Regions from separate parts of the Neobacillus sp. 114 genome, predicted to be linked through region 3. Evidence: riboswitches for the same ligand, from Rfam matches in the RefSeq annotation. Region 3 holds a riboswitch; each other region holds the start of a gene.
The links. Region 3 has a riboswitch for glycine ahead of glyA (serine hydroxymethyltransferase). Riboswitches for the same ligand answer to the same signal wherever they lie in the genome.
Positions count from the first base shown of each region.

Region 1: it holds a riboswitch for glycine, as region 3 does, so the genes downstream of both, QNN06_RS30970 (amino acid permease) here and glyA (serine hydroxymethyltransferase) in region 3, are expected to answer to the same signal.
Region 2: it holds a riboswitch for glycine, as region 3 does, so the genes downstream of both, gcvT (glycine cleavage system aminomethyltransferase GcvT) here and glyA (serine hydroxymethyltransferase) in region 3, are expected to answer to the same signal.

Region 1 covers NZ_CP126144.1:6,348,762-6,358,985, forward strand. Annotated here, with positions in the region: gene QNN06_RS30965 (phosphoglycerate dehydrogenase) at 1-722, shown strand, start outside; gene QNN06_RS30970 (amino acid permease) at 797-2,161, opposite strand; glycine riboswitch at 2,291-2,369, opposite strand; gene pruA (L-glutamate gamma-semialdehyde dehydrogenase) at 2,668-4,299, shown strand; gene uidA (beta-glucuronidase) at 4,607-6,418, opposite strand; gene QNN06_RS30985 (helix-turn-helix transcriptional regulator) at 6,648-7,865, shown strand; gene QNN06_RS30990 (DUF378 domain-containing protein) at 8,128-8,424, shown strand; gene QNN06_RS30995 (SPFH domain-containing protein) at 9,027-9,998, opposite strand; gene QNN06_RS31000 (TPM domain-containing protein) at 10,019-10,224, opposite strand, start outside.
Region 2 covers NZ_CP126144.1:4,812,109-4,822,332, reverse strand. Annotated here, with positions in the region: gene comGB (competence type IV pilus assembly protein ComGB) at 1-783, shown strand, start outside; gene comGC (competence type IV pilus major pilin ComGC) at 808-1,155, shown strand; gene comGD (competence type IV pilus minor pilin ComGD) at 1,155-1,595, shown strand; gene comGE (competence type IV pilus minor pilin ComGE) at 1,579-1,911, shown strand; gene comGF (competence type IV pilus minor pilin ComGF) at 1,859-2,335, shown strand; gene comGG (competence type IV pilus minor pilin ComGG) at 2,332-2,712, shown strand; gene QNN06_RS23600 (YqzE family protein) at 2,769-2,966, shown strand; gene QNN06_RS23595 (YqhG family protein) at 3,011-3,802, opposite strand; gene QNN06_RS23590 (DEAD/DEAH box helicase) at 3,780-5,468, opposite strand; glycine riboswitch at 5,628-5,717, shown strand; glycine riboswitch at 5,721-5,797, shown strand; gene gcvT (glycine cleavage system aminomethyltransferase GcvT) at 5,949-7,055, shown strand; gene gcvPA (aminomethyl-transferring glycine dehydrogenase subunit GcvPA) at 7,074-8,420, shown strand; gene gcvPB (aminomethyl-transferring glycine dehydrogenase subunit GcvPB) at 8,413-9,873, shown strand; gene QNN06_RS23570 (rhodanese-like domain-containing protein) at 10,084-10,224, opposite strand, start outside.
Region 3 covers NZ_CP126144.1:548,116-558,339, forward strand. Annotated here, with positions in the region: gene tkt (transketolase) at 1-1,858, shown strand, start outside; gene pfkA (6-phosphofructokinase) at 1,930-2,889, shown strand; gene QNN06_RS02650 (LysR family transcriptional regulator) at 3,147-4,022, opposite strand; gene solA (N-methyl-L-tryptophan oxidase) at 4,195-5,361, shown strand; gene QNN06_RS02660 (hypothetical protein) at 5,425-5,838, shown strand; glycine riboswitch at 5,919-6,023, shown strand; glycine riboswitch at 6,027-6,109, shown strand; gene glyA (serine hydroxymethyltransferase) at 6,186-7,436, shown strand; gene QNN06_RS02670 (serine dehydratase beta chain) at 7,452-7,970, shown strand; gene sdaAA (L-serine ammonia-lyase, iron-sulfur-dependent, subunit alpha) at 7,970-8,851, shown strand; gene gcvT (glycine cleavage system aminomethyltransferase GcvT) at 8,867-9,979, shown strand; gene gcvH (glycine cleavage system protein GcvH) at 10,057-10,224, shown strand, end outside.

The DNA.
Region 1 (10,224 bases), 600 kb from region 3:
TGGCGAATGATGCGCTGGATTTAGATATGGATGTCATCGGATTTGATCCATTTATCTCTGTCGATACCGCTTGGAATTTGTCCCGCAACGTACAGCGGGCAATGACAATTGAACAGTTATTTGCAGAATCTGACTATATCACTGTTCACGTACCGCTAACAGATGACACAAGAGGTATGTTTAACCAAGCGACCTTCAGTATTATGAAGCCTAGTGTTCATATTTTAAACTTCTCCCGTGGTGAACTTGTCAATGAAACAGACATGGCCGCCGCTCTCGAAAGCGGAAAGGTTGGGAAGTATGTTACCGATTTCCCGAATGAAAATGTGCTCAAAATGAAAAATACCGTTCCAATTCCGCACCTAGGCGCCTCCACAAATGAATCAGAGGAAAATTGTGCGATCATGGCAGCTCGGCAGGTAAAGGAATTTTTAGAAACAGGAAATATCAAAAACTCAGTGAATTTCCCAAACACCAGTCTTCCTTATACTGGTAAGCGGCGCGTGGCGGCATTCCACCAGAATGTTCCTAACATGGTCGGACAGATTACATCTGCAATATCCAGCTATCATTTAAACATTGCTGATATGGTCAACAGAAGCCGTGGGGGTTATGCGTATACAATTATTGACATTGATAATAAAGTAAATGGCGATGTTATTCCAGGTTTAGAGGAAAAAGTAAAACAAATTCCTGGAATGGTGACAGCTCGGATTATTTAATAAGGAAAATTAAGTTAACATGAAAATGGAGCCTGGTTTCAATACCGGCTCCATTTCTTTTACCCAATTGGATTCTATGCTGATAATTTTAGTTTTTTCTCTTTTTTCCCTCTATAGGAATACAAAGCAAATAATAGAATAAACCATAGTGGTGTCAACAATAGGGCCGGACGGGTAGCGTCGGCGAACAGCATGATGATGAGAATCGCCGCAAACAAGGTTAGGACCGCATAATTAACAAATGGTGTAAATGGCGCTTTAAATTTTGATTTTGCCTGTAAGTCCGGACGAGTTTTCTTATACCTTACATGACAAATCAGAATGACGCCCCAAACCCAAATAAAACAAATGGCACTAATGGTTGTCACAATTCCAAAAGCCTGCTCCGGAATAAGTTTGCTTAAGAGCGCTCCACCTGTCAGGACAAGAGTTGAAATCAATAGCGCGTTACTTGGCACATGATTTTTATTCAGTCTTGCAAAATTGGCTGGTCCCTGGCTATTATTGCTTAAATTATATAAAATCCGGCTTGTTGAAAACATCCCACTGTTACAAGCAGAAGCGGCTGAAGTTAAAACGACAAAATTAATAATTCCTGCGGCAATCGGAATCCCGACTAAACTAAACGTTTTGACAAACGGACTTTCAGCGGCATTCAGTTCCGTCCATGGATTAATACATAGAAGAACGATCAATGCGCCAACGTAGAAAAATAAAATCCGTAAAGGAATTTTATTAATGGCCGATGGGATGTTTTTTTCCGGATTGGCTGTTTCCGCTGCCGATACACCCACTAATTCCACACCAACGAATGCAAAAACGACCATTTGGAATGAAAGCAAGAAGCCTGTCATTCCATTTGGAAAAAGGCCTCCATGTTCCCAAAGATTTTTAATAGAGACCGCCCCTGCATCTGTCTTGAATCCCATTACTAGCAAAATGACCCCCATTCCGATTAAGGCGAGAATGGTAATTACCTTTATTAAGGCAAACCAGAACTCCAATTCCCCAAAAAGCTTTACCGTTAATAGATTGAGGCCCAATAAGACGACCAAACAGACAATTGCAGGCATCCACTGCGGGATATCAAACCAATATCGTACATATACACCAACAGCAATCACATCAGCCATAGCGGTCATAATCCAGCAAAACCAATAGGTCCATCCCGTTACAAACGCAACTCGCGGTCCAAGATAATCTTCGGCTATGTCAGTAAAAGACTGATAGCCAGCCTTAGACAACAGGAGTTCCCCTAGCGCCCTCATCACAAAGAAACAGGCAATACCTACGATTAAATAAGCAAAGATAATGGATGGGCCAGCCAGTTGGATGGCTTTACCCGACCCCAGGAATAATCCGGTACCAATGGTGCCGCCAATTGCGATAAGTTGAACGTGCCGATTTGCTAAATTCCTCTTTAATTCTTGCTGTGCCAACCTTGACTCCCCCTTAAAATTTAAAAAACCCAATAAAAAAAGAGATTGGATGTCCTCCAATCTCTTAGGTCTAAGAATAACAAATAATACTTATTATGCTGACAATTGTCAGCATGACAAATATATATTCAATACTCTTCTGTCCTTTTGCCTGAGATTGTGAACCCTTCGGCGCCGCGGAATCCGCGGTCTCTCCAGAAGCTGCTCCTGCTATAGTGTGATCCATAGCAATCATAGCTTGCTAATTATTAAGTTTTTTAGATAATATTGTTGAATAATTTTTAATTTTAGTAGTATTAAAATACTTTGTCAACAAAAAATGACTCTTAAATATTTCATTGACTCTCTGAATTTAACTTAATCCCCCGAGGTAAGGATTTGAATTCGTTTTCATAAAGGGACAATAGACAGCCCCAGAACATAAAAAGTATGTTATAATAATTGTCGAAATACGTAGATTTGTCCATAAGGGAACAGAATATATAAACGGGAAGGAACGTGAAAGAATGAGTAACGGAATTTTCAAAATCCCAACACCTACAAATGAACCTGGCAATACTTATGCTCCAGGTACAAAAGAACGGGAAACATTAAAAGCAGAATTAACACGCCAATCTAGTATCGTAATCGATATTCCTGTGATTATTAATGGCGAAAATATAAAGACTGATACAGTGAAGCAAGTGGTTATGCCACATGATCATCAACATGTTTTAGCAAACTATTCGCAAGCCGGAGAAAAAGAGCTGCGTGATGCTGTTGAAGCTGCGATGGCTGCGAAAGAAGCATGGGCTAATATGGCTTGGGAACACCGCGCCGCTATTTTCTTAAAAGCAGCTGATTTAATCTCTGGTCCATACCGTGATGTAATGAATGCTGCGACGATGTTAGGACAGTCCAAAACAGTTATTCAAGCTGAAATTGATTCTGCACAAGAATTAGTAGACTTCCTACGTTTTGGCGTTGATTATGCAAATCAAGTTTATCAGATTCAGCCAAGCAGCATGAAGAATGTTTGGAATCGTACTGATTACCGTCCATTAGATGGATTTGTATTGGCGATTTCTCCATTTAACTTCACAGCCATTGGCGGAAACCTGCCAGCAGCTCCTGCTATGATGGGGAACGTAGTCGTTTGGAAACCAGCAACAACTTCAATCCTAGCAAACTACTATTTTATGCGTATTTTAGAAGAAGCAGGATTACCAAAAGGGGTCATCAATTTCGTACCTTCTCGTGGTTCACAAGTATCAGAAGTTGTATTAACAGACCCTCGTATGTCTGGGTTCCATTTTACTGGATCTACAAGTACGTTCCAAACGATTTGGAAAACAGTAGGAGAAAATATTGCAAGCTATAAATCATATCCTCGTTTAATTGGGGAAACTGGCGGTAAAGACTTCGTATTTGCTCATGAAACTGCACAAGCAGACAAAGTTGTAGCTAACCTTGTTCGTGGTGCGTTTGAATACCAAGGACAAAAATGTTCAGCAGCTTCTCGTGCATATATTCCAGCAAGTATGTGGGAAGAAGTAAAAGCCGGTTTAGTGGAAGAAGCTGCAAAGCTTAAAGTTGGGGATGTCCGCGACTTTAGAAACTTCATGGGTGCAGTTATTGATAAAGCTGCTTTTGATTCTATTACTAGCTATATCGACTATGCTGCAGCTTCTGAAGAGGCAGAAATTATTGCTGGCGGTACTTATGATGATTCTGTTGGATATTTCGTTCAACCGACCATCATTGTGACTACAAATCCAAACTTCAAGACCATGGTGGAAGAAATCTTTGGACCAGTCTTAACAATCTATGTATATGAAAATGATAAATTAGAAGAAACATTGGAGGCAGTTGATACAGCTTCTATGTATGCCTTAACAGGTTCGATCTTTGCCCAAGATCGCGGGGCCATTCTTCATTTAGAAAATCGCTTATCTGGCGCAGCTGGTAACTTCTATATCAATGACAAACCAACTGGTGCGATGATTAATCAACAGCCATTTGGCGGTTCTCGTGGATCTGGTACAAACGATAAAGCAGGTTCTGTATTTAACATGATTCGTTGGACAAGTCCTCGTGTCATCAAAGAAAACTTTGCACCAACTGCAGAAGTTGTCTATCCATTTATGGATGCAGAATAATAGATAATGTAAAAAAGAGGTTGAAATGTTTGGTTTCAACCTCTTTTTTATTTTCTAGCCGACACCAATGCCTTTATACTCCCCATTATTAACGATTTGAAATAAAATACCTTTTCCCATCCGCATAAACAATTGTTTTCATCCCAAACTTCGACACTTTTTACTATTATCAAGCAATAAGTGAAAAGGGCTTTACACAATTGAAAAACGTATTCGGTTCAGGCAACAACACTATTGATATTAAATAAAAAACCCTATCCAATCATATTTGGGTAGGGTTTTTATTCCAAAAAAAGAGGTCTAACCTTTATTTTTTATATCCTAGGTTCGGAATTCCATTCCAGCGTTCGCTTAAATAGCGTACAACCATTTTTGGTTCTCTTGCACGGGTAAAGATACCTTTTTTGTTACCTTGGACACGCATAATACCAAACTTTGTTTGGAAATCGGCGAAGTTCCATAATTGTTCCCCGACAAAGTTAGGGATTTCATCAAATACCTTGCTGTTCATGCGGTAATAATCTTCTTGGTATTCTTCACTGAATGGCTCGCCAAGTGCACTATGGAATCCAGCTACCGTATCAGCACCATATTCGGTGTACATAATTGGCTTATCTGGGTATTTTTCTTGCCATTCCAGCAGCTCTTCGCGAGTCTTTTCTTCAGCCGTCTTCAAGTCGCCATGTTGTACATACCAGCCATAGTAGCGGTTTAAGGCAATCACATCAACCAAGTCTGTACATTTGTCAGTCTTTGGCGTTGCCATCATGATGCCGACATACGTACATGGACGCTTTTGTGGGTCTAATTCGCGAGCCAGATTAAATAACGGTTCAAAATACTCATAAGAACCTTTTGAATAAGTGGCTGCCTCATTGGCAATCGACCACATAACGACACAGGCATGATTTTTATCGCGGTCGATCAGCTCGCGGATAACCTGTTGATGAGCCTCAGCAGTCCTCAACTTTTCCCAAGTATCGTCTTCAAAATCGCCTTTTTCTAAAATCGATACGTCAAAAGTGAAGGATAACATTAATCCAACTGCCGGTGTTTCGTCAATCACGACAATTCCTTCACGGTCGCAAAGGCGCATCATTTCTTCCGAATATGGATAATGCGATGTCCGGAAAGAGTTGGCACCCATGGCTTTCATCAAGTTAATATCGTGCACGTTATAGACTTCGTCAAGTCCACGGCCGCGGACATGCGTATCTTCATGCTTGCCAAAGCCTTTGAAGTAGAATGGTTCGCCATTGATTAAGAACTTGCCGCCCTTTACTTCTATCTTACGGACACCAAACTGTTCTTCATAGACATCTTCTACTTCGCCATTGTTGAGCCCTTCGACTTTAGCTCTATAGAGATAGGCATTGAGCGGCTGCCATAAATGAACGTTCTCAATTACCGCATTTACATCGGTTCCGGAAGCTTGGGCAATAGTAATGCCTTGTTCATCAAGAATAGTAACCCGCACTTCATCGAAATTTCCGCCAGTTTTAACCGAAACTTGTACTTCTGCTTTGTTGGCAGCTAAATCAACATTCGGGACAATCGTAATATCTTCAATATAATTCACAGGAGTTGAGTAAATTTTGACAGGACGGTGCAGCCCTGCATAGTTAAAAAAGTCAAAGTTTTCATCGACTTTACGGATGATTTTTCCATTTTCATCTGTCTTTTCACTATAATTTCCTACTGGCAATGCCGTATAATCCAACAGATTGCTTACTCGAACAGTTAAACGGTTCGCCCCAGGAACTAAGAATTCATTAATCTCAGCTTCAAATGGAGTAAAACCGCCTTTATGTTGGGCAACAAGTTTGCCATTCACATACACCCATGCTTCATGGGTAGCAGAGCCAAATCGCAATACTAATCTTTCGTCACGCAATGCTTTAGCAACGGTAAATTCTCTTTCATACCATACATACCCGCTATGCTGGCGAATTTCAGCTGATACTGCTTGATCGTTAAAAGAAGCCGGAACTGCCATGGACTCACCTGTTGGCAGCGGTTGGTTTACATCTACTTCTTTTACTTCATCATCAATCATAAATTTCCAAACACCGCTTAAATCCATGACCACGCGGCTATCCGTAGAAATTGGATATAACATGTTCCTTCTCCTCCATTCATATACAGGAAAATTTCCCTCATACCAAATTATTTACTAATAGATAATTAAAATTCATTTTAGATAACCCCGACTATGTAAGGGCTTTAATTTGATTATAATAAATTACCCCAATTGATAATCGTAATATTTTTACTATACTAGTAATTATTTTGCGTTTTTTTATTTTCCAATGTACATTAAATTGGGAAGGTGATTTTTTGTGGGAACTATGAACTATCAAAATTTCATAAAAATTAGCCACGTACTTCATTCGATTACCAAAATAGATATTCGTTTATATGACCAAGATGGAAAGTCGATATTCCAATTAATCAACCATTCTATTCCATCCGTTTTGGTCCATCCAGACAAGGAGATTGATCATATCCATGACATCCTGCATAGGAACGAAGCCAATCGCTACTATCACTATATCAGTCCATACGGTCTTGAGTATATTGCTGCCGGAATATGGAGAAGCCAATCTTTTTATGGAAGCATTCTAATCGGTCCTTTGATTTCGAGTATAACGGTTATCGATCGGATCAAAGATATTATTTCAAAAAACAATCTCCCGATTGGCGAACGCAAGCAATTGGAACAATTCTATCAATCCTTGACGATTTTAAATGATACAGAATATAAAGATGTCGGGGAACTGTTGGTTCATCTTGGTGTTCATGACTTTACGCATTCGCAGCAGATTCCTTCAGATACACTTATACCAGCCCTGAAACCAGATATCCAAAAAACAAACATCGAGGAAAACAGGCAAATAATTGAACATAGATACCAGCAACAGAATAAGCTGATGAATGCAATTGCAAAAGGAAATAAAGCCGAAGTTACCCACTCAATCAATCCGATGACAGATTTAGTGGCGTTTTCTAACAGAGTACCCGGAAGTCCCATTCGGTCCTCCAAGAATATCGGATTTGTTTTCAATACTATGTGTAGAGTGGCAGCTGAAAGAAGCGGCGTCCATCCCGTGTACCTGGATAACATTTCAGAACGATTTGCGATTTTGATTGAAAGGACGACGACGCTTTCCCAGTTGACAAAGTTATTTGTGGCTATGGCGAATGAATATTGCGATCTTGTCGCCGCGTTTGCTACCGGCCATTACAGCCCGATAGTGAAAAACGCAGTGGATTATATTTTGCTGAATTTAGGCAGTCCATTGACGCTACAGCATATTGCGGACCAACTCCATGTCAATCCTTCTCACCTGTCACGGAAATTTAAAAGCGAGACGGGAATGAACATGACTGAATTTATTAATCGCAAACGGGTAGATGAAGCCAAATTATATTTACAACGAGGCAATAGTTCCATCACCGATATTGCCTTTATGGTCGGATTTAATGACTTAAACTACTTTAGTAAGGTATTTAAAAAGTTTACGTCGTTGACTCCCTCCCAATACGCAAAAAGAAAATCGGTTTAAAAGCAAAAACAACTCCTGGCTTGATGGAGTTGTTTTTTGCTTTCGTTCTCTGGTCTCATTTTTTTTATGTAACAAAAGGGAAAAACTATAAGACTGACAAAGGCTTGGTTTTTACCAAGCCTTTCTCTTGAGATTATGAAATATTCCGAGTACACCTTTAAATCCAGTAGGTCATGCAAAATCTTTATCTCTTCATATCTTCACACATATATTGAATGAAAACAAAATCTTACACAAAAGATAGTAAAAAGGAGGTGAATACATGAGAGTTTTGCAAAGAATAGCCTTATTTTTAGTTATTGTAGGCGCCATTAACTGGGGATTAATTGGTTTTTTTCAATTTGATTTGGTAGCAGCTATTTTTGGTGGGCAAGCATCCTTTTTGTCAAGAGTCATTTATAGCCTTGTCGGGCTAAGTGGACTGATCTGTTTAAGCCTTCTGTTTGCACCCATGCGAAGTGAAGATCATGACCGATATCAAGAGGGGAACAGAAACTTAAATTATGCAACTGAATTTGGCGAAGAAAACGATTTATCTGAATTCAAAAAAAAGGACTAAAAATAAACAATCAGGAGGAAAAATCCTCCTGATTGTTATTAAAACAGACTACAACCTTAATATATGGAATGGTCTCTGTTTTGAATCATATGCTCCACAAGAAGACCTCAGTATTACCCAATCACGATAATCCACTATTTACAACCCAAATTCAACATATAAAAGTTTTTTATAATATATTATATATTTTTTGCATTTTATTTATTTCCACTATTGCCTTATGATTGGTCTGTAGCAATTGATAATTACTTCCTTAAACCCTGGATTAGACCTTATGAAAGCAAGGTTTAAGGTGGCATATTGATAGACGGCAGTTTCTGTCTGCAGGACAGAAATAACTTAAAAATAAGGAGAGGAATTTTTATGTGGATTATAACTTGTTATTGCGATTCAAATATTTCTATGTTTGAATTTAAAACAGAACAAGAAGCAAGAGAGACTCTCAAAAAAATGAAGGGCTATAAAGTTCTTTCTGAGGTTGTATACTTCAATGATCCTTGTTTTCAGCAGGAATCAGCTTAAGATTAAGGCTGGTTAATTGTAAACTATAACGAAAGGCCCATGTTTTTGCATGGGCTTTTTCGTTATATCTTATCTTCATTTTATCCAAGCTTTTGCCCACAGTTTGAGCAGAAATTGGTCCCTTCCGCTTTAATGCCGCAATTCGGGCAAAAATTGGGTCTCTTTTGACCGTCCGCCCTTGCCGAAGACGGTTCAGAAACAGGCTGATTGGGAGATTGCTGATTCATCATTTTACCTGCGATATTCATCCCCATCATCATCCCCGCTATATCAGAGGCTGCTCCTCCGCCGCTCATCTTGCCGGCGGCCATGCCATCTGTGAGTGAGATTTGCTGATAGCGATTAACGTCACTAACCATTCCATGTGAAGCATTTTTGGTTATCATATCTTGAATCTCTTTTGGATAACTAAAGCTCATGACATTAAACCCAGTAATCGAGATTCCGCTTTTCAGCATCTCCATATCTAAATCCTCTTGAATGCCTTTAGAAATGTCGAAGGAGTTGGCCTGCAGGTTGAACATATCCTTTCCTTCCTTCGTAATCCACTTCATCAGGAGCTGGTCGAGGACCGTTGTGATTCGGATTTTAACATCCTCCACTAAATATTGCTCGCGGACACCAGCAATTTGATCAATCAAAGCCATATAATCATTCACTTTAAAATTAAACGTTCCATTCGCCCGAATCGGCAGACCGCCCGGAAGCCCTAAAGTGGGAATATTAATCGCATTTTGTGTTCCCCATTTGACCACAAACTCTTTGGTATTCACAAATAGCACTTCTACCCGCATGCCGCTGTTAAACCCAAACTTGAACCCCTTTAATGTGGATAAGAAAGGAATGATTTGCGACTCAATATCATACTCACCTTCATCGCGAAAAATCCCTTCAATTTTTCCATTGTTAAAAAAAATCGCATCCTGGCCGGGACGGATGATTAGTTTACTTCCCTTTTTAATTTCGCGGTTGCCCCACTTATAAAAAATCATATCATCTCTGAATTCCTGCCATTCTACTACATTTGCAAATTGGCTTTTAAAAAAAGACATCTACGATCTGCTCCTTTCTATTAAAACTTACCTCTGCTGCCACTATGTGAATGCCCGCCGCTTGTTATGCCGCCACCGCCGCTATTTGTATTATTAGACGGTTTCCTCTGCCTTGTTACTATTTGTCTAATAAAGTTATCGGACCGGTTAACTACTTTTGATCGATTGCTATCCATATAGGTTCGTGCATTTACCGTAACCTTGCCTCCAGCGCGGTAGGCCATTA
Region 2 (10,224 bases), 2.1 Mb from region 3:
GGGAGTTTTGCAGAAGCGCTGCTTGAGGGCAGCCGTCTCGCATTGTTAAAGGAGAAGGATCTGCATAAGCTTTTAAAATTGCTTCAATATCCTGTACTGCTGCTTTTTATTACCGGGATTCTCTTCGTTTTCCTAGAGAATACATTGCTGCCAAGGTTTACAGAACTTTTCTCATCTCTTGGTTTGGAGGAAAATTTTTTTACTAAGGTCATCTATGCTTTTGATAAAATTTTCCCCATGGTCATTGGTGCTTTGCTTACATTCTTATTGGCAACAGCAATTTATTATTATTTTATCTTCCGAAACTATCCCATTTTAAAGCAGCGAATGATGCTCGTGCGTCTGCCCTTTATCGGCAGAATCCTCAAATTGCTGTTTACTCATTATTTCTCCATTCAATTAAGCTTCCTTTTATCTGGCGGAATTTCAGTTTCAGAGAGCTTGGGTCTCTTTGAGGAAAATAAAAGACAGCCTTTTTACAGTGAACTTGGTAAAGAAATTAAGGCCAAGCTTGTAACGGGCGAAAAATTGGAAACCATATTGGCTTCGATGACTTTTTTTGACAAGGGTTTTCCGATGATTATTAAACACGGCCAGGAAAATGGCAAATTGGAACAGGAATTGCTCTTTTTTAGCAAGCATTGTGTGATGAACCTGGAAGTACTAATTGAAAAAAGCCTAAGGACGATTCAGCCCATTCTTTATCTGTTTATCGGTTTATTAGTTGTTTCCATGTATTTAGCGATCCTTTTACCCATGTTTCATATGCTTGATGGAATTTAATTTTAAAAATGGAGGTTTAGGAAAATGAAAAATATTAAAAGAAATAAACAGGCTGGTTTTACACTGATAGAAATGATGATTGTTATGCTCGTGATTTCTGTAATTTTAATTATTACAATTCCAAACGTCGCTAGACATAACGCAAATATAAAGACTAAGGGCTGTGAAGGCTTTCAGAAAATGGTCGAGGCTCAGGTACAGGCCTATGAAATGGAAAAAAATGAACCAGCGACAATTGAAAAACTAAAAAGTGCGGGATATTTAAAAGATGCCAAAGGATGCCCGGGGAAAGAAGTTGTGATTGAGGCTGATGGCACTGTTACATTGAAAGAAACCGAAACAAAAACGGCCGCAGACACCTCTACAAATTAATGAAATACAATCAACAGGGATTCACCTTAGCCGAGTCTCTAGTGGTCCTGTCCATCTTCATGATTTTGTCCTCGGTAACCGTTTTTTCGGTAAAGCCACAGCATACGCTGGTCGAGGATGAAGCCTTATTAACCCAATTAAAAGCGGATTTATTTTATGCCCAGTCCTATGCGATGTCCCATCAGCAGGAAGTGTCGGTCGTCATTTTACCTAACGAATCAAAATACTCGCTTGTTTTGCGCTCTGACCAGCCGCATCTGCTCGACAGAAGCTACTCCTCAAGTTTTCATATCATCGAAGGTTCGATGCCCTTATATTTCAAATTTCAGCCTGATGGAAATGTAAATAAATTTGGTTCTTTCTTCATAGAAACTGAGAAGAAGACTTATCGAATGACCATTTTAATTGGAAAAGGCCGGTTTTATGTTACAGAGCAATAAAGGGTTCTTTTTATTAGAATTGCTGCTGTCCTTATCAGCAATGTTTTTGATTTGTTTGGTTTTCATTCCGTTGGTCACGGATTTAAGAAAGCAATCCGTAAATTTGGAGATTGAGAAAAAGATGAGGCAGATCATGTATGAGGAACTGGAGGCAAAATTAATAGATAATCGGACATTTGCCAATTATACATTGGTACAAAATGAGATTGGTTATCAAATTATTTGGAAGGACTCCTTCGGGCAAAAGGAGGTTTGCGTTAAAGTTGAAAAAACGTCCTTACATTTGGAAAATGAAATCTGTGGCAGTCTCGAATGAAAAAGGTTTTACGCTCATTGAGGTAATGTTTTCGTTGGTGATTCTTTCAATTATTGTTTTTTATATGACACCTCTCTTTCAACTTATTCTTGACAATAAGGAGAATCAATCCATCCTTCAGGCAATGGAATGGGAGGTTTTCTGCAGCCAAATAAAAAAAGAAATCCGCTGGTCGACCAAGGCTGAGGTAGTTTCCAATCGGCTGATCTTAACAAAAGACGGAGAAACCATTTATTATGAAATTTACGGCAACAATTTAAGAAGACGGGTTAACTCGACGGGGCATGAAATCATCCTGCAGAATGTTTCTTGGCATTCGTTTGCTTTGGTGAATAATGCGGTAAAGGTAACGGTAAAGGATTTGAAAGGAATAGAGTATTCTGTTACCGCCTATTCTTTAATTGATTGGAATAAGAGCACATGAAAAATAGCCAAAAAGGCTTCACTTATCCCCTTACATTATGTTTGTTGATCATTTTTCTGCTGTTTTTTTCAATCGAGGTGGAGAAGCTCCTGTCGGAGAGAAAGCTAGCGCACGAATCAGCCGTTATTTTGCAGGAAGAGTATTATTTCTTGTCATCCGTAAAGAAATTCGAAAATCAGGCCCAGGTGTCAGGAACAATCCCATCTAAAGGAAAGTTTGGATTTCAGAAGGGGAATATGGATTTTCTCGCCGATCCCCCGTCAGGATATGTCCAAAGAGTTTCCTTTACACTCCGGCTTCATTCAGGTGAATTGGTAAACGGGAAAGGATATTTTGACACGAGGTCAAAAAAGCTAATTAAATGGATTACTTATTGATTCGAAAGGATAAACCTTGGACATACTTGTAATGTAAGTTAAAGGCAGGTGTGTACATGAAAACGAATGATTATGTAAAATATATGACGCAAACAATTGTCAAATATGCGGACCAGCCAAAGGACGAACGAAAACGTCAGCGCCTCGAGCGAAAACAGACCAAAGCATCCTTCTGGTATCGCTGGTTTGGCATACTTCCCTATATTGTGTATTCAGAGGTTAAGAGACGGAAAATGAAAGACAGTGGACTTTAAAAAGAAAACCCCCAAGTATAATTTCACGACTTGGGGTTTTCTTTTTAAATTGCTTTTTCTGTTAAGTAAAACAGCCCGCCATTGATAAAGGAAATATGAATTCGCGGCTCATATTGATCCTTGAGTGCCTGTTTTTCTGTCTCATAGCTTTCGTTTTCATCTTCGATGTCCTCATAAAAATGATTCAGCAGTTCTAAATCCTTCTCCCAGCGTATCTTTGCTTCATCGGCCCAGGTATGGTCATCATTTTCAATGACTGATTTTAAATAATTTTCAATTCGAATCATTCCGCTTTTTGGTTTAACCAGTGGTGATAATGTAAACGAGTAATCAGGGATTTTCGGCGTTAACGAAATTTTAAGCAGGTAATTATGAAAATCCTCCACCATTTTCCCGTTAATAAGCTGAAGGCCGATTGACTTAAAAATATCGCGTTTACGGTCACATTGATAGGAGATTTTAACATTCATGCATAGCCATGGCAGCAAGGGAGTCTGGACGGCGGAGTTGCCGTGATTTTCATAAAGCCTTATATATCTGGCTAAATTTTTTGTAGACTCAAAAACTTGATGCAGGCGGGGCGAACCAAAATGGATGGTTTCCCCTCTGAGATTTTCAGGTGCTGCTTTTTGGTTGGTGATGAGGGTCAATCTCATTGGATTCGGTATTCCGCCAGTTTTCTCTAAATAATGCCAGTAAAAGGGCCGATTCATTAGTTCCTTATCCATTTCAATTGTTAGTTGGACATCTAAGTATCCAGGGTGATTGGTGACAATGGGACATTCATTTGCCATAAAATAATTTAAAAGAAACTTATGAATTTCCTGCTGCTGCATGTGATTCTCCTTTTTTCATATTTTGTGCAAATTCAATCATTGATGATAAATTCTCCATTTTAATCCGCATTTCCCCTTCAGAGCAGGAGTCGCCAAAGATATCCATTATATGATCTTCAATATTTCCGAATTCTAGTTTTGTTAGAATATCATCAAGTTCTCCGATGACTTTTTCAAATAAATCAATCTTTTCGTATAAAAGTTTTAAAATATGCTCTTCCACCGTATTTTTGATGGCAAAATTATAAATCATGACATCCTTTTCCTGACCGAGGCGGTGAATCCTTCCGATGCGTTGCTCCAGTCTCATCGGGTTCCACGGCAGATCAAAATTGATAATGTGGTTGCAAAATTGCAGGTTAATCCCTTCCCCGCCCGCTTCAGTAGCAATCAACACCTGGGCATGCTTTTGGAACAACTCGCGCATCCAGTCCTTTTTCCCGCGTTTAAAACCGCCTCGGAAAGGAACGGAGGAAATTCCGTGCTGCTTTAAGTACCACTGTAAATATAATTGGGTAGCCCGGTATTCCGTGAAAATAATCACTTTATCATTTATTTTCTGAATTAATTCAAGGGCTTTTACTGCCTTGGAATTTTGCTCGACAGTCTCCACTTTTTTAATTAAAAAGTTGATTTGTTCTTGATAGGCCTGCGTGGGGTTTTCCTTTTTAAGAAGCATGTTTTTTAAGGTATAGAAAACGGCCTCTCGGCTTGAGCATGCTTCACGCTGCAAAGTCATCACAGAAAAACTGCTCGTTTGAACCCAGTCTCCCTCATTTTTAAGCTCTAAGATGGAGTCATACAGGTCGCGTTCCGATTTTGTAAATTCAATCGGTATCGTCTCCACATGCCGTTTCGTCCATTCGATTCCTGTATCGGCACGACGGTTGCGGATCATGACTTTATTGACTAGCTCTTTTAGATGCTGGTCATCATTTAAGGAACGGGAATCTCGTTTATATTTTTCGTAAAAGACAGTTTCATTCCCTAAGTGACCAGGCTTTAATAGGGATACGAGGTTAAAAATCTCCTCAATCCTATTTTGAATAGGTGTTGCCGTCAGCAATAAACAAAACTTCTTTTTTAAGTTTTGAACAAATTCGTAGTTTTTTGTTTTATTATTTTTTAATTTATGGGCTTCATCGATAATGATGAGGTCATAGTCTTGCTTGTAAATAATCTCCCGATGCGGATTTCGTTTCGCCGTATCGATGGAGGAAACAACGACATCACATTGTTCCCAAACATAGCTTTTTCTTTGAGTGACAGCCGGTATATAAAATTTGCTATTTAATTCCTGTGCCCACTGGGTGACTAAGGAGGCGGGAACAAGAATTAACACTTTTTTCACTAATCCGCGAATCATGTATTCTTTTAAAATTAACCCAGCTTCGATAGTCTTTCCGAGACCCACTTCATCCGCAAGGATGGCCTTTCCGTTCATGTTTTCAACCACCTGCTTGGCCGTTTCAAGCTGATGGGGGAGAGGCGTCAAATTTGGCAGATGCTTTGGAGCCTGCAGACCTTCGAATTCCGGGACCACCAAATGATTTTCAATATCGATGGCCAATTTAAAAAGCTCCCAATTTCCCCAGGGTCCATCATGATCAATTTTATGTAAAAAATCATCCTGCCAGGAGGAATCAAATTCAATTTCGACATTCATCCTTTTCAGCTCCTTTTTAAGATAAATTATTATTGCCCGATATGTTGTTTTAATGGTAGGATGATAATAGCTTTGAAAGTTTTAAATATTTAAATAAGGTAATCTATTTTTTAAGTATAATTAGTATGACCAAATTGGAAAATAATATTATAAGTGCGAATGAAAACAAGGGGAGAGACTACTTTTTGTAGCGCCGAAGGAGCAAGCAGCTTATGTGAATCTCTCAGGCAAAAGAACTCTTGTTGGACGCAGCTCTGGAGAGTGCTGGATGATACCAGCCACCAAAGGGGACAGCCGATTTAGGTAAACTTTCAGGTGCAAGGACAGAGACCTTCTTTACTGTTAAAGGGAGGTTTCTGTCCTTTTTTGCACCTTTTTGTTGTATTTAGGAAAACGACAAGGAGTTTTCCTATTTTTGTTAATTGGCAATAATTCATTTTTACAAATAATGAACATGTAGTAAATGAAGGGGGATTTATGATGACGGAATTAAAACGCACTCCGCTGTTTGAAGTTTACAAGGAATACGGGGGAAAAACCATCGATTTTGGCGGCTGGGAGTTGCCTGTCCAGTTTTCAAGCATCAAGGATGAGCATGAAGCTGTCCGCACGAAAGCCGGTTTATTCGATGTGTCCCATATGGGCGAAGTTGAGGTAAAGGGCCCAGACAGCCTCAATTATTTACAAAAATTGATGACAAATGACATTTCAAAAGTGAAAGACGGCGGGGCGCAATATACCGCGATGTGCTATGAAAACGGCGGAACTATTGACGACCTGCTTGTTTACAAGGTTGAAGACAATCATTATTTGCTAGTTGTCAACGCATCGAATATTGAAAAGGACTACAACTGGCTGGAGAAGCACCTTGAAGGAAATGTAACAATCGAAAACCTGTCTGAAACAATGGCACAGCTTGCGCTTCAAGGCCCTCTTGCAGAAAAGGTATTACAGAAGCTAGCTCCACAGACGGATTTAAGCCAAATCGGCTTTTTTAAATTCCAGCAGGAAGTTGTTTTAAATGGGAAAAAAGCACTTGTATCTAGAACTGGTTATACAGGGGAAGACGGCTTTGAAGTATATTGTGATGCTGGTGATGTCGTCGAAATCTGGACAGCCATTCTGGAAGCCGGAAAAGACGAGGGAGTTATTCCTTGCGGCCTAGGTGCGCGCGACACACTTCGTTTTGAAGCAAACTTAGCGCTTTACGGCCAGGAATTATCACCGGAAATTTCCCCGCTTGAGGCAGGAATTGGCTTTGCGGTGAAATTGAATAAAGAGGCTGATTTTATTGGAAAAGAAGCTCTATTGAAACAAAAGGAAGCGGGTTTGTCCCGGAAGCTTGTTGGGATCGAGATGGTTGACCGGGGAATTCCGCGCCACGGCTATCCAGTTTACAAAGGGGAAGCGCTAATTGGTGAAGTTACCACCGGTACACAGTCCCCAACCTTAAAGAAAAACATCGGTCTTGCCCTCATTTCTTCCGAACATGCAGGACTTGATACCGAAGTGGAAGTTGAAATTCGCGGCAAACGTTTAAAAGCGAAAGTGGTTCCTACACCTTTTTATAAAAGAGAAAAGAAATAGCAGAAGGGAGCAAGGTTTATGAAACATCGCTATTTACCCATGACTGAACAAGATAAGCAGGCAATGCTGGAGACAATTGGAGTTTCCACTGTCGATGAACTATTCAGTGATATTCCTGAAAAGGTCCGATTTAAAGGTGAATACAATATTAAACCGGCAAAATCTGAAACAGCTTTGATGAAGGAACTTTTTCAGTTAGCAAGCCGGAATGCTGATTTAAAATCGAATGTGTCTTTCTTAGGTGCCGGAGTTTATGACCACTATATGCCGGTTATCGTTGACCATGTCATCTCAAGATCGGAGTTCTACACAGCCTATACACCTTACCAACCGGAGATCTCCCAAGGGGAACTGCAGGCGATTTTTGAATTCCAAACAATGATTTGTGAATTAACAGGAATGGATGTGGCCAACTCCTCGATGTATGACGGTGGTACTGCACTTGCTGAAGCAGCAATGCTAAGTGCTGGTCACACTAAACGGAAAACCATCCTGGTTTCCAGTGCTGTTCACCCTGAATCCCGTGAGGTTCTGGAAACTTACGCAAAGGGTCAATACCTTGATGTGATTGAGGTTCCTGTGAAGGATGGAATTACTGATATTGAAGCCCTAAAAGGATTGGTAAATGCTGACGTAGCCGCAGTTGTCGTTCAATATCCAAACTTTTTAGGCCGAATTGAACCTTTAAAAGAGCTTGAAGAGATTATTCACGAAAATAAAGCAATGTTTGTTGTTTCAAGCAATCCATTATCACTTGGAATTTTGACACCTCCAGGAAAATTTGGTGCAGATATTGTTGTCGGCGATGCCCAGCCGTTTGGAATCCCGACTGCCTTTGGAGGTCCGCACTGTGGCTATTTTGCGGTTACGACCAAGCTAATGCGTAAAGTTCCCGGACGTCTTGTCGGCCAGACAACAGATGACCAAGGCCGCCGCGGTTTTGTTTTAACACTGCAGGCACGTGAGCAGCATATCCGCCGTGATAAGGCGACTTCTAATATTTGCTCAAACCAAGCATTGAATGCCCTTGCTGCATCTGTTGCGATGACTGCCCTTGGAAAAAAAGGTGTCCGCGAAATAGCAGCAGCCAATTTACAAAAGGCTAATTATGCAAAAATTGCCTTTAAAGTAGCAGGGTTTGAAGTGGTTAATGATGGTCACTCCTTTAACGAGTTTGTTGTCAATTTAAATAAACCGGTAAAAGAGGTTAATCAGCAGCTGCTCCAAAAAGGAATCATAGGCGGTTATGATTTGGGCCGTGACTATCCTGTGCTTGCGGGCCATATGCTCATTTGCGTGACAGAGCAAAGAACGAAGGAAGAGATCGATACATTAGTGAAAGAATTGGGGGATTTGCATGCATAATCAAGACCAGAAGCTGATTTTTGAAGTTAGTACACCAGGCCGGGTCGGATACAGCCTTCCGGAAATGGATGTTCCTGAAGCAGATGTTGCTGCGCTCCTTCCAGAAGGATATTTAAGGGAAGAGGAGCCGCTGCTCCCTGAGGTTTCTGAACTGGATATCATGCGCCATTATACGTCCCTCTCCAGACGGAATCACGGTGTAGACTCCGGTTTTTATCCATTAGGTTCTTGTACGATGAAATACAATCCTAAGATTAATGAGAATGTAGCCCGCTACAACGGGTTTGCGCATATTCACCCGCTCCAGGATGAAAGTTCCGTTCAAGGTGCGCTTGAGCTTTTATATGACCTTCAGCAGCATTTAAAAGAAATTACCGGAATGGATGAAGTGACCTTACAGCCGGCAGCAGGTGCCCACGGAGAATGGACCGGATTGATGATGATTCGCGCATACCATGAAGCAAATGGCGACCTAAAACGGACTAAGGTTATCGTACCTGATTCCGCTCATGGTACAAACCCAGCTTCTGCTACAGTAGCAGGTCTTGAGACGGTTACAGTAAAGTCGAATGAAGATGGTCTTGTAGACTTAGAAGACTTAAGAAGAGTGGTGGGGGAGGATACAGCAGCATTAATGCTGACTAACCCAAATACGCTTGGCCTTTTTGAAGAAAACATTGTCGAAATTGCTGAAATCGTCCATGAAGCTGGCGGTAAGGTTTATTACGACGGGGCAAACCTAAACGCAGTTCTATCAAAAGCCCGCCCGGGTGATATGGGCTTTGACGTAGTCCACTTGAATCTTCATAAAACGTTTACTGGCCCGCACGGAGGCGGCGGTCCAGGTTCCGGTCCTGTCGGTGTGAAGGCAGATTTAATTCCGTTCCTGCCAAGACCGGTTATTGCCAAACGAGGCGACGAGTATGTCCTGGATTATGATCGTCCGCAATCAATTGGCCGCGTTAAGCCATACTACGGAAACTTTGGCATTAACGTCCGCGCATATACCTATATTCGGTCTATGGGACCAGACGGCTTAAAAGCAGTGACTGAATATGCTGTTTTAAATGCTAACTATATGATGAGAAGATTGGCGGAGTATTATGATCTGCCGTTTGACAGACATTGTAAGCATGAGTTTGTATTAAGCGGAAGGCGCCAGAAGAAATTGGGCGTCCGTACATTGGATATTGCGAAGCGACTGCTTGATTTCGGCTTCCATCCGCCAACCATTTACTTCCCATTAAATGTGGAAGAATGTATCATGATTGAGCCGACAGAAACAGAATCTAAGGAAACGTTAGATTCCTTTATCGACATCATGATCCAAATCGCCAAGGAAGCGGAGGAAAATCCGGAAATAGTCCAGGAGGCTCCGCACACAACCGTGGTAGGCCGCTTAGATGAAACTACAGCTGCGCGTAAGCCAGTTTTACGATATCAGAATGCATAAAAAGATAAACAGGCTCTGGATTGCTCCAGAGCTTGTTTTTGTTAGGGCTTTTTATTAAAGTTGCCAATAGATTGGGGAGATTCGCCAATAGACGTGGAGAATTCGCCAATAGACTTGTCAAATACGCCAATAGAACGTATTGGTGGCCCATTTTTTAATAAAAATCAATATAAAAGGCCCCAGAAAAGTTCTGGAGCCCATTAATTACGATTATTTTTTGGCTTTCACTTTACCAGACCACTTTTTGAACCCGCCTTGAAGTTGGGTTAGATCCTTGTAGCCTTTTTTGTGTAAAAATTGAGCTGCACGAGCACTGCGCATGCCACTTTGGCAATATAAATAAACAGGCAT
Region 3 (10,224 bases):
ATTTATGAATTATAATCCAAAAAATCCAGGCTGGTTTAACCGTGATCGCTTTGTTTTATCCGCCGGCCATGGATCGATGCTGTTATACAGCTTATTGCATTTAACCGGCTATGACTTGTCGCTGGAAGATTTGAAAAATTTCCGTCAATGGGGAAGCAAAACACCAGGTCACCCTGAATTTGGCCATACAGCCGGCGTGGATGCCACAACGGGACCGCTTGGGCAGGGAATTGCAATGGCCGTTGGGATGGCGATGGCAGAAAGACATTTGGCATCCGTGTATAATCGCGATGAATTCAATGTGATTGACCACTGCACCTATAGTATTTGTGGTGATGGGGATTTGATGGAAGGTGTATCAGCCGAAGCGGCTTCACTTGCCGGTCATTTGAAACTTGGCCGTTTAATTGTGTTATATGATTCAAATGATATTTCCCTTGACGGCGATCTCCACATGTCATTTAGTGAAAGCGTTCAGGAGCGTTTCGAAGCATATGGCTGGCAAGTATTGCAGGTCGAAGATGGGAAGGATGTTGAGAAAATAGCGGGAGCGTTAGCTGCTGCCAAGGCTAATCAAGAACAACCAACCTTAATTGAAGTGAAAACAACCATTGGTTACGGTTCTCCTAATAAAGGCGGCAAGTCTGCTTCACATGGCGCCCCGCTTGGGAAAGCAGAAATAAAACTTGTAAAAGAGCAATATAATTGGGAATACGAAGAGGATTTTTATATCCCGGAAGATGTAAAACTTTACTTTAAGGAGCTGGAAGAGGCATCCCAGAAGAAGGAACAGGCTTGGAATGACTTGTTTGCCGAGTATGAGGAGGCCTTCCCATCTCTTGCAAACGAATTAAGATCTGCCATTAGCGGGCAGCTTCCTGAAGGCTGGGATAAGGATGTTCCGCAATATCAAGTAGGCAAAGATACGCTTGCAACTCGTTCTTCAGGCGGAGAGGTGTTAAACGCTCTTGCGAAAAGAGTTCCGCAATTATTTGGCGGCTCAGCCGATTTGTCATCTTCCAATAAGACCTTGTTGAAAGGTGAAGGAAACTTTAGTGCAGCAGATTATAGCGGAAGAAACATTTGGTTTGGAGTACGCGAGTTTGGAATGGGTGCTGCTGTAAATGGTGTGGCACTGCATGGCGGCGTAAAGGTATTCGGAGCAACCTTCTTCGTTTTTTCTGACTACCTGCGCCCGGCAATCCGTCTTTCTGCGCTAATGAAAGTGCCGGTCATCTATGTATTCACACATGACAGCATTGCCGTCGGGGAGGACGGTCCAACGCACGAACCGATTGAACAATTGGCATCCTTACGGGCAATGCCTGGACTTTCAACGATCCGCCCGGCAGACGGAAACGAAACAGCCGCAGCATGGAAGCTTGCAATAGAAAGTACACAAGAACCGACAGCGCTCATCCTTTCCCGTCAAGATTTGCCAACAATCATTGATGCTGAAACAGCCTATGAAGGTGTTAAAAAGGGAGCCTATGTTGTTTCCAAATCGAAAAATATGGATGGACTTTTACTCGCATCCGGTTCAGAGGTAACGCTTGCCATTGAGGCGCAAAAGGCACTTGAAAAAGAGGGAATTCGTGTTTCTGTGGTAAGCATGCCAAGCTGGGATCGCTTTGAAAAGCAATCGCAGGAATATAAAGAAAGTGTGCTCCCAAAAAATATTCCCGTGCGGCTTGCAATTGAAATGGGTGCTTCCTTGGGCTGGCATAAATACGTTGGTGATTGCGGAAGCGTCATTGCTGCAGACCAATTCGGCGCTTCAGCACCTTCCGAGAGAATAATGGAGGAATATGGATTTACCGTTAAGAATATTGTTTCCCAGTTTAAAGCGCTTCTATAAGGTTCTATGAACAATTTGGATAAGGGCAGACTTCAAGCTTTTGAATCTGCCCTTTTTATGGAGGGTTTTGCATGAAAAAGATAGCGGTATTAACGAGCGGCGGGGATGCACCAGGAATGAACACAGCGATTCGTGCTGTTGTTCGCAGAGGGATACACAAGGGATTAGATGTATTTGGGGTGGTAAATGGTTACAAGGGCTTGATTGAGGGCGATTTCACTCCAATGAGCTTAGGAAGTGTAGGGGATATTATTCATCGGGGAGGCACCATCTTAAAAACATCCAGGTGTGAGGAATTCAAGGACACAATCGTACAGCAGCAGGCTATTCAAATATTAAGAGAAAACGAGATTGAGGGATTAATTGTCATCGGCGGGGATGGTTCTTTCAGGGGTGCAAGAAAATTAACAGAGTTAGGCTTCCCGACGGTCGGTATTCCGGGCTCGATTGACAATGATATTGCAGGGACAGACTATTCGATTGGATTCGATACGGCCGTAAATACAGCTGTTCAAGCAATCGATAAAATTCGCGATACAGCATTTTCCCATGAACGTACTTATGTCATTGAGGTGATGGGCCGAGGTGCCGGGGATATTGCCTTATGGGCAGGTGTGTGCGGCGGGGCGGAGTCCATCATTATCCCAGAAGCCGACTATGATTTGGAAGATGTGATTGATCGGATCAAGCAGGGGCACCAGCGCGGAAAGAGACACAGTATTATTGTAGTGGCAGAAGGTGTTGGCAAAGGGCTGCAAATGGGAAAAGAGATTCAAGAAAAAACAGGATTTGAAACAAAGGTTACCATACTTGGGCATATTCAAAGAGGGGGTTCTCCAAGCGCCTATGATCGAATGATGAGCAGCCAAATGGGAGCACTAGCCGTTGATTTGCTCATGGAGGGGAAGAAAGGTGTCATGGTTGGTGTGAAAAGTGGGCAGCTAACCTTTACTACCTTTGTGGAAGTGGAAAAAGGCCGGCACACAATCGATCTTTCCATTTACGAGTTAGCTAGAAGCCTTTCTATTTAAGGAAAATATCCATCTTCAAAATTATGAATAGGAGAGTGGCCACAATGGAAAAAAAATATTGCATTCATTGCAGAGCGCTTTATTCAAAAGTATCGATCTGCAGTATATGCGGAAAAAGTGAATTTCAGGAAATAAAAATTTTAATCCACCACCAAGAACAATCGAATCAAAAAAAAATCCTGGCTGAAAACTCTATATCTTGTAACCTAGCATAATCCCCCTCTCATTATGCAGGGGGATTACGCTAACCACTACAATTATACTTCTACCTTTTTTTCTTGATCACTAACATTTTGGATTGTTTCGATAAATTTCTGCATCGTATTTGTCAAGAATGAATCTGCCCGGCGAATAAAAACCGTTGTGATTTTGGAGTATTTTTCGGGAATATGATAGATTCGAACGACCCCATCTGCCTCCAAGAGACTAACCGTAGATTTTGGGATAATCGTAATACCTAAACCGGCTATTACACTGCCCAAAATCGTCTCCCATGTGCCAAATTCCATGATTTTTGCATTGATTCTTCCTTCATCGCGGACCCAGCCCTCCAATTTTGAACGGTAGCTGCACCCTTGTTTGAAAACAAGGAGCGGCTTGTTTTTTAATTCCTCAAAAGGAATCTCTTCCTTGTTGGAGATTAAAACCAATTCCTCTTCAAAGACTTCATATTGAGCAATTTGTGGATGATTAAAATTTCCTGTTACAAACGCTCCGTCCAGTTTATAGCTGAGAATATCCTCGACAAGATCCTCTGTTACACCGCTTACAAGAGACAAGTCAATATTGGGATATTTCTTGTGATAGGCAGAAAGAATCAGTGGAAGTTTGTATAATGTCTCAACAGTGCCTATTTCAAGGGTACCAACGGGGTTATCCGAGTCTTGAACCACTTTTAACATCTCATCGACCATGGAAATAATTTTTTGAGCATAAAACAATAGTTTTTTTCCTTCCGAATTTATAACCATCCCGCGGCTTGAGCGGTGAAATAACTCGGTTTGAAGTTCTTCCTCCAGCTGCCTGACCCTTACGGTTACATAGGATTGAACATAATTTAGGCTTTTGGCGGCCTTTGAAATGCTACCGAACTCAGCTACCTTTTGAAAAATCCGCAAATCCTTAATTTCCATGGCTATTCCCCCGTATCAATCTGTTATTCCTAACCACATTGCTAATAGAGATAATATTTCTAATAGAGATAGATAGTATCTCTTTTAATCATTTTACATGATGGCAGAAAGGTCGTAAGATATTATTAAAGAATTAAGAAAATTTAAATTATTAAAAAGGAGAGCAGAAACGATGAGCAAAAAAGACTTTGATGTAATTGTTGTTGGCGCAGGATCGATGGGAATGGCGGCAGGTTATTACCTGGCCAAACAAGGTGTAAAAACATTATTGGTAGATGCATTTGATCCGCCTCATACAAATGGCAGCCATCACGGTGACACACGGATTATCCGCCATGCTTATGGTGAAGGACGTGAGTATGTACCGTTTGCATTAAGAGCCCAGGAGTTATGGTATGAACTTGAGAGAGAAACACATCATAAGATTTTTACCAAAACCGGTGTTTTAGTATTTGGCCCTAAAGGTGAATCTGACTTCGTTGCTGAAACGATAGAAGCCGCAAATATTCATGGATTGGATGTTGATCTACTAGAAGGCGATGAAATTCATCAGCGCTGGCCGGGTGTAACCGTCCCTGAAAATTTTAACGCTATTTACGAAAAGAACTCCGGTGTCTTGTTTAGTGAAAATTGCATCCGCGCTTACCGGGAACTAGCCGAAGCGCATGGTGCCAAAGTGTTAACGCATACACGGGTTGAGGATTTTGAGATTTCCGAGGACTCTGTCAAAATCCAAACAGAATTTGGTTCCTTTACAGGCAGTAAGTTAATCTTGAGCATGGGAGCTTGGAACAGCAAGCTTCTATCAAAGTTAAATATTGATATTCCATTACAGCCATACCGCCAAGTTGTAGGATTCTTCGAATGCGAAGAGTCCCAGTATAGCAATACCCATGGATTCCCGGCGTTCATGGTTGAAGTACCGACAGGCATCTATTACGGGTTCCCAAGCTTCAGCGGCTGCGGTTTGAAAATAGGATACCATACTTTTGGTCAAAAAATCGACCCAGATACAATTAATCGTGAATTTGGGATCTATACTGAGGATGAAGGAAATATTCGCAGATTCCTAGAAGAATACATGCCTGGTGCTACTGGAAGCCTTAAAAGAGGGGCAGTTTGCATGTACACCAAAACACCTGATGAGCATTTTGTGATTGATTTGCATCCACAGTATTCCAATGTCGCAATCGCAGCGGGATTCTCCGGCCATGGATTTAAATTCTCAAGTGTCGTTGGAGAAACGCTGAGCCAATTAGTGACAACCGGCAAAACGGAACATGATATTTCTCTCTTCTCTATCAATCGCCCTGCATTAAAACAGAAAGCAAAGATCTAATAGATTATTAAATTGCCAATATACTAGAACGATTAAAAAAATAATAAATTTAGAGGTGCAAAAATGAGCGAAAAAACATTAACACAAAGCCAATTATCTTATTTAGATGCAAAACCGGGCATTCAATTAATTAAAGCAGGAACCTATAAATTAAATGAATTAAGCGTATTGCGGGGAACACCTGAGTTAAAGGGGCAAATCCTTGATGTGCCGGTTACAGATAAAAAACAAGTATTAACAATGGGTTACTATGCACTCCAGCCTTCGGTTGATTATTCTGCAGAATTTACTTTTATTGAAATCAAAGTTGTTACCAAAGGCAAAATGGTTGTCCGCGATGTAGAAGGAAATAAATATGTGGCAGAAGTCGGGGACGTATTAGTTTTCTCCCCTAATACAACTGTTATTTTCGATGGTGAAAGTGATGGCGAAGTGGTTTACTTCAAAAATGTAGAAGCAAATCCTTCTTATTTGTGATAACCAAACTAATCTAAAAAAAGAATTGACAATTATAAACAGAATGATTATTCTGAAAATAATAAAATTGAATAGAGCGAATGATTGTTGTGGGAGAGTGTAATATCTACATCTACCACCGAAGGAGCAAGTTCCAAAAAAACCCTTGGAACCAATCTCTCAGGTAAAAGAACCATAACAGGACGCACCTCTGGAGAGCGTATTTGAAAATGCCACCAAAGGAGAAAGCTCCATAAATATTGGAGTTTAACTCTCAGGTAAAAGGACAGAGAAGGGATGATTTTACACCCCTTTTCTGTCCTTTTTTGTTTTTTAAAAAACAATGATGGAAAAATGGAGGAAGATCAATGAGCTTACAGCATAACGATTCAACAATTTTTGAAGCAATCGAAAGTGAAAAAAATCGCCAGCTCCATACGTTGGAGTTAATTGCATCAGAAAACTTTGTCAGCCCGGACGTTTTGGAAGCAATGGGAAGTGTGATGACGAACAAGTATGCCGAAGGGTATCCCGGAAAACGTTATTATGGCGGCTGTGAATTTGTAGATGTCGCAGAACAGGCAGCGATTGAAAGGCTGACTAAATTATTTGGCGCCAAATTTGCCAATGTCCAGCCTCACTCCGGTGCACAGGCCAATACAGCTGTTTTTTTCGCCCTGCTTAAACCAGGAGATAAGATTATGGGGATGAATTTATCGCATGGCGGCCATTTAACACACGGGAGTCCAGTGGCAATGTCAGGGAAATGGTTTGATGTCGTTTCTTATGGGGTAAGAGAAGACAATCACTTGATTGATTACGATGAATTGGAGGAGGTTGCCAATAAAGAACAACCAAAACTAATTATTGCCGGCACTAGCGCCTATCCAAGAATCATTGATTTTGCAAGGTTTAGAAAAATAGCCGATCAGGTTGGTGCAAAACTGATGGTTGATATGGCGCATATTGCTGGACTTGTTGCCGCCGGTCTCCATCCTTCTCCGGTGCCGTATGCGGATGTTGTGACCAGCACCACACATAAAACATTGCGCGGTCCGCGAGGCGGCGTCATTTTAACAAACGATGAAGAAATCTTAAAACAAATTAATAAAGCGGTTTTTCCGGGAATTCAGGGCGGTCCGCTCATGCATATCATTGCCGCTAAGGCAGTTGCTTTCAAGGAAGCATTGCAGCCAAGCTTTAAAGAATATGCCAAACAGATTATTGATAATTCTGCTGCGCTTGGAGAGGCATTAAAGCAGGAAGGTGCAGCTCTTGTATCCGGCGGGACTGATAATCATATTGTTCTCCTAGATGTGCGTCCGTGGGATTTAACCGGAAAAGAAGCAGAGAAATTGCTTGAAGAAGTCGGAATTACAGTTAACAAAAACACCATTCCATACGACCCGCAAAGCCCGTTTGTGACAAGTGGAATCCGTATGGGGACTGCAGCATTAACCACACGTGGGATGAAACAAGAAGAAATGGTGCAAATCGCAAAAGTGATCGCAGCCGTTCTTAAGAGCAAAGGGGATTTCGCCGTAATCGAACAGGGAAGAAAGACAACAAAAGCAATTTGCGGGGGATTTCCATTATTTCAACAGCCAATCACTGTTTAAGAAAGGGGTAGCTTAATGGAGTATCAAAGCTGTTTTGACATCATCGGCCCGATTATGGTAGGGCCATCCAGTTCTCATACAGCAGGTGTTGTATCAATCGGGAAATTTGTTTATGAGATGCTTGGAGGATCCCCAAAAAAGGCGGATATAACTTTCTATGATTCGTTCTCTGAAACATACCAGGGACACGGAACAGATAAAGCGCTTCTCGGCGGCCTGCTGGGGATGAATACAGATGATACCAGAATTAGATACGCGGTCGAATTAACCAATCGATACGGGCTTCACTACGAATTTAAATTTGAGAATCGCTGCCCGTATTATGATCATCCAAACACAACGGTTGTCAGGGCCAGACGGGCAGACCTTATTGTTAAAGTAGGCGGTGTATCTTTAGGCGGAGGTTTATCAAAAATCTTTATGATTGATGATGAAAAAGTTGATATTCGATTAAGCACAGATGATGATTTTTCGAAAATTGCCGCAAAATATCGTTCCAATACTTTTTATGAAGCGATGTTGGAGGGTGTATGATGGATTTTCGATCAATGAACGAGCTCATCGAACTTTGTACCCGAGAACGGAAAACTGTTGGCGAAATGATGCTGATGGTGGAAATGGAAAAATCGGGGAGAGACAAAGAGACGATTATCGATATGATGGCAGAGCGGTTAATTAAAATGAAGCATGCAGTTGAGAGCGGCGTAGAAGATGGGTCCCCAGCACCAAGCGGTATCTCTGGCGGTGATGCCGTTAAGATGAGCGAATACGTAAATAACGGGAAGGGTTTATCTGGTCCGTATATTAACGATGCGATGACTTTCTCAATGGCCACGTCGGAAACCAATGCACGGATGGGCGTGATTGTGGCAACGCCAACGGCAGGGGCCGCCGGTATTTTACCCGGGGTATTATTTTCTCTTCGCAAGAATGACGGTACCTCCTATCGGGATTTAGTCATGGGTTTGTTTACCGCAAGTGCACTCGGATATGTGATTGCCAACCGTTCCTTTATCTCTGGAGCGGCCGGAGGATGCCAAGCGGAGGTCGGTTCGGCCACAGCAATGGCGGCCGGGGCGATTGCTGAATTAAAGGGCGGGACACCAGAGCAGGTGGTGAACGCCACGGCGCTCGCGATGAAATCCCTTTTAGGATTAGTATGTGACCCGGTTGCTGGTCTCGTCGAAGTTCCATGTATCAAGCGGAACGTAATCGGTACCTCGATTGCCTTTTCAGCAGCTGACCTGTCGCTTGCCGGGATTGAAAGCCGAATTCCATGTGATGAAGTCATTGAGGCAATGTACAAAATAGGCAAGGAAATGCCGCGCACGCTTCGGGAAACAGCGCTCGGCGGCCTGGCCATGACGGACACAGGAATGAAATTGAAAGATCGGTTACTTTGCAGAAACACATAAGACGGAGGGGCTCAGATGAGTACAGATACAGTATTAAAACGGACACCGCTTTTTGAAACATATAAAAAGTACGGCGCAAAAGTGATAGATTTTGGAGGATGGGAACTGCCGGTTCAATTTTCCAGCATTTTAGAAGAACATGAGGCAGTCCGTAATGAAGCAGGTCTGTTCGATGTTTCGCATATGGGTGAGGTACTTGTAGAAGGAAAAGATGCTGAGAGCTATATTAATTACCTCGTAACAAACGATGTAACCAAGCTTCAGATCAACCAGGCACAGTATACGGCAATGTGTTACCCGGACGGCGGAACAGTCGATGATTTACTAGTTTACAAGTTAGCGAGTGAAAAATATCTTCTGGTGATTAATGCGGCAAATATTGAAAAAGATTACGAGTGGATGAAACAGCAGGCAAAAGGGAATGTCACCTTAACAAATATTTCTGCTGACACTGCACAGCTGGCTATTCAAGGTCCAAAAGCCGAAAGAATTTTACAAAAGGTAACCGATACAAATTTAGCGGAAATTGGCTTTTTCCAGTTTGCCGATCATGTCACGGTTTCCGGGATCTCTGGTGTACTAGTCTCCCGCACCGGCTATACGGGAGAGGACGGATTTGAGCTTTATTTAGCGGCAGACAAAGTGGAAGCGCTTTGGGAGAGGCTGTTAGATGCAGGAAAAGAAGATGGCTTAAAGCCTTGCGGACTTGGGGCCCGGGATACACTTCGCTTTGAAGCCCGCTTGGCACTGTATGGTCAAGAGCTTTCCAGCGACATCGGACCTCTGGAAGCAGGCATCGGGTTTGCCGTAAAAACAAACAAAGAATCAGCATTTTTAGGTAAGGAAGTACTTGCTAAGCAAAAAGAAGAAGGATTAAAACGAAAAATAGTCGGAATCGAAGTGACTGGAAGAGGGATCCCGCGGCATGGCTATAAAGTATTTTCTGAAGGCGGAGAGGAAATTGGCTTCATTACATCGGGAACCCATTCCCCGACATTGAAGAAAAGTTTAGGCCTTGCCCTTTTAAGCGCAGAATTTGCAGCAGTTGGAACTAAGGTTAAGGTTGAAATTCGCAATAAGCAAATTGAGGCAGTTGTTGTGAAAACACCTTTTTATAAAAAGAGTTAGGTTCATTTTTTCCGAGATTGATTGGTTTTACAGGATTGACTAAATTTATGAATACTAGGGTGGAAGGAAGGATTCATATGACAAACGCGACAGCAAACCTTTTATATAGCAAGGAGCATGAGTGGGTATTATCATTGGGTGAAAATCGGGTACGAATCGGAATCACTGATTATGCGCAGCACCAGTTGGGGGATATCGTTTTCGTTGAGAATCCAGCAGAAGGCGATGAATTAACGGCTAACGAA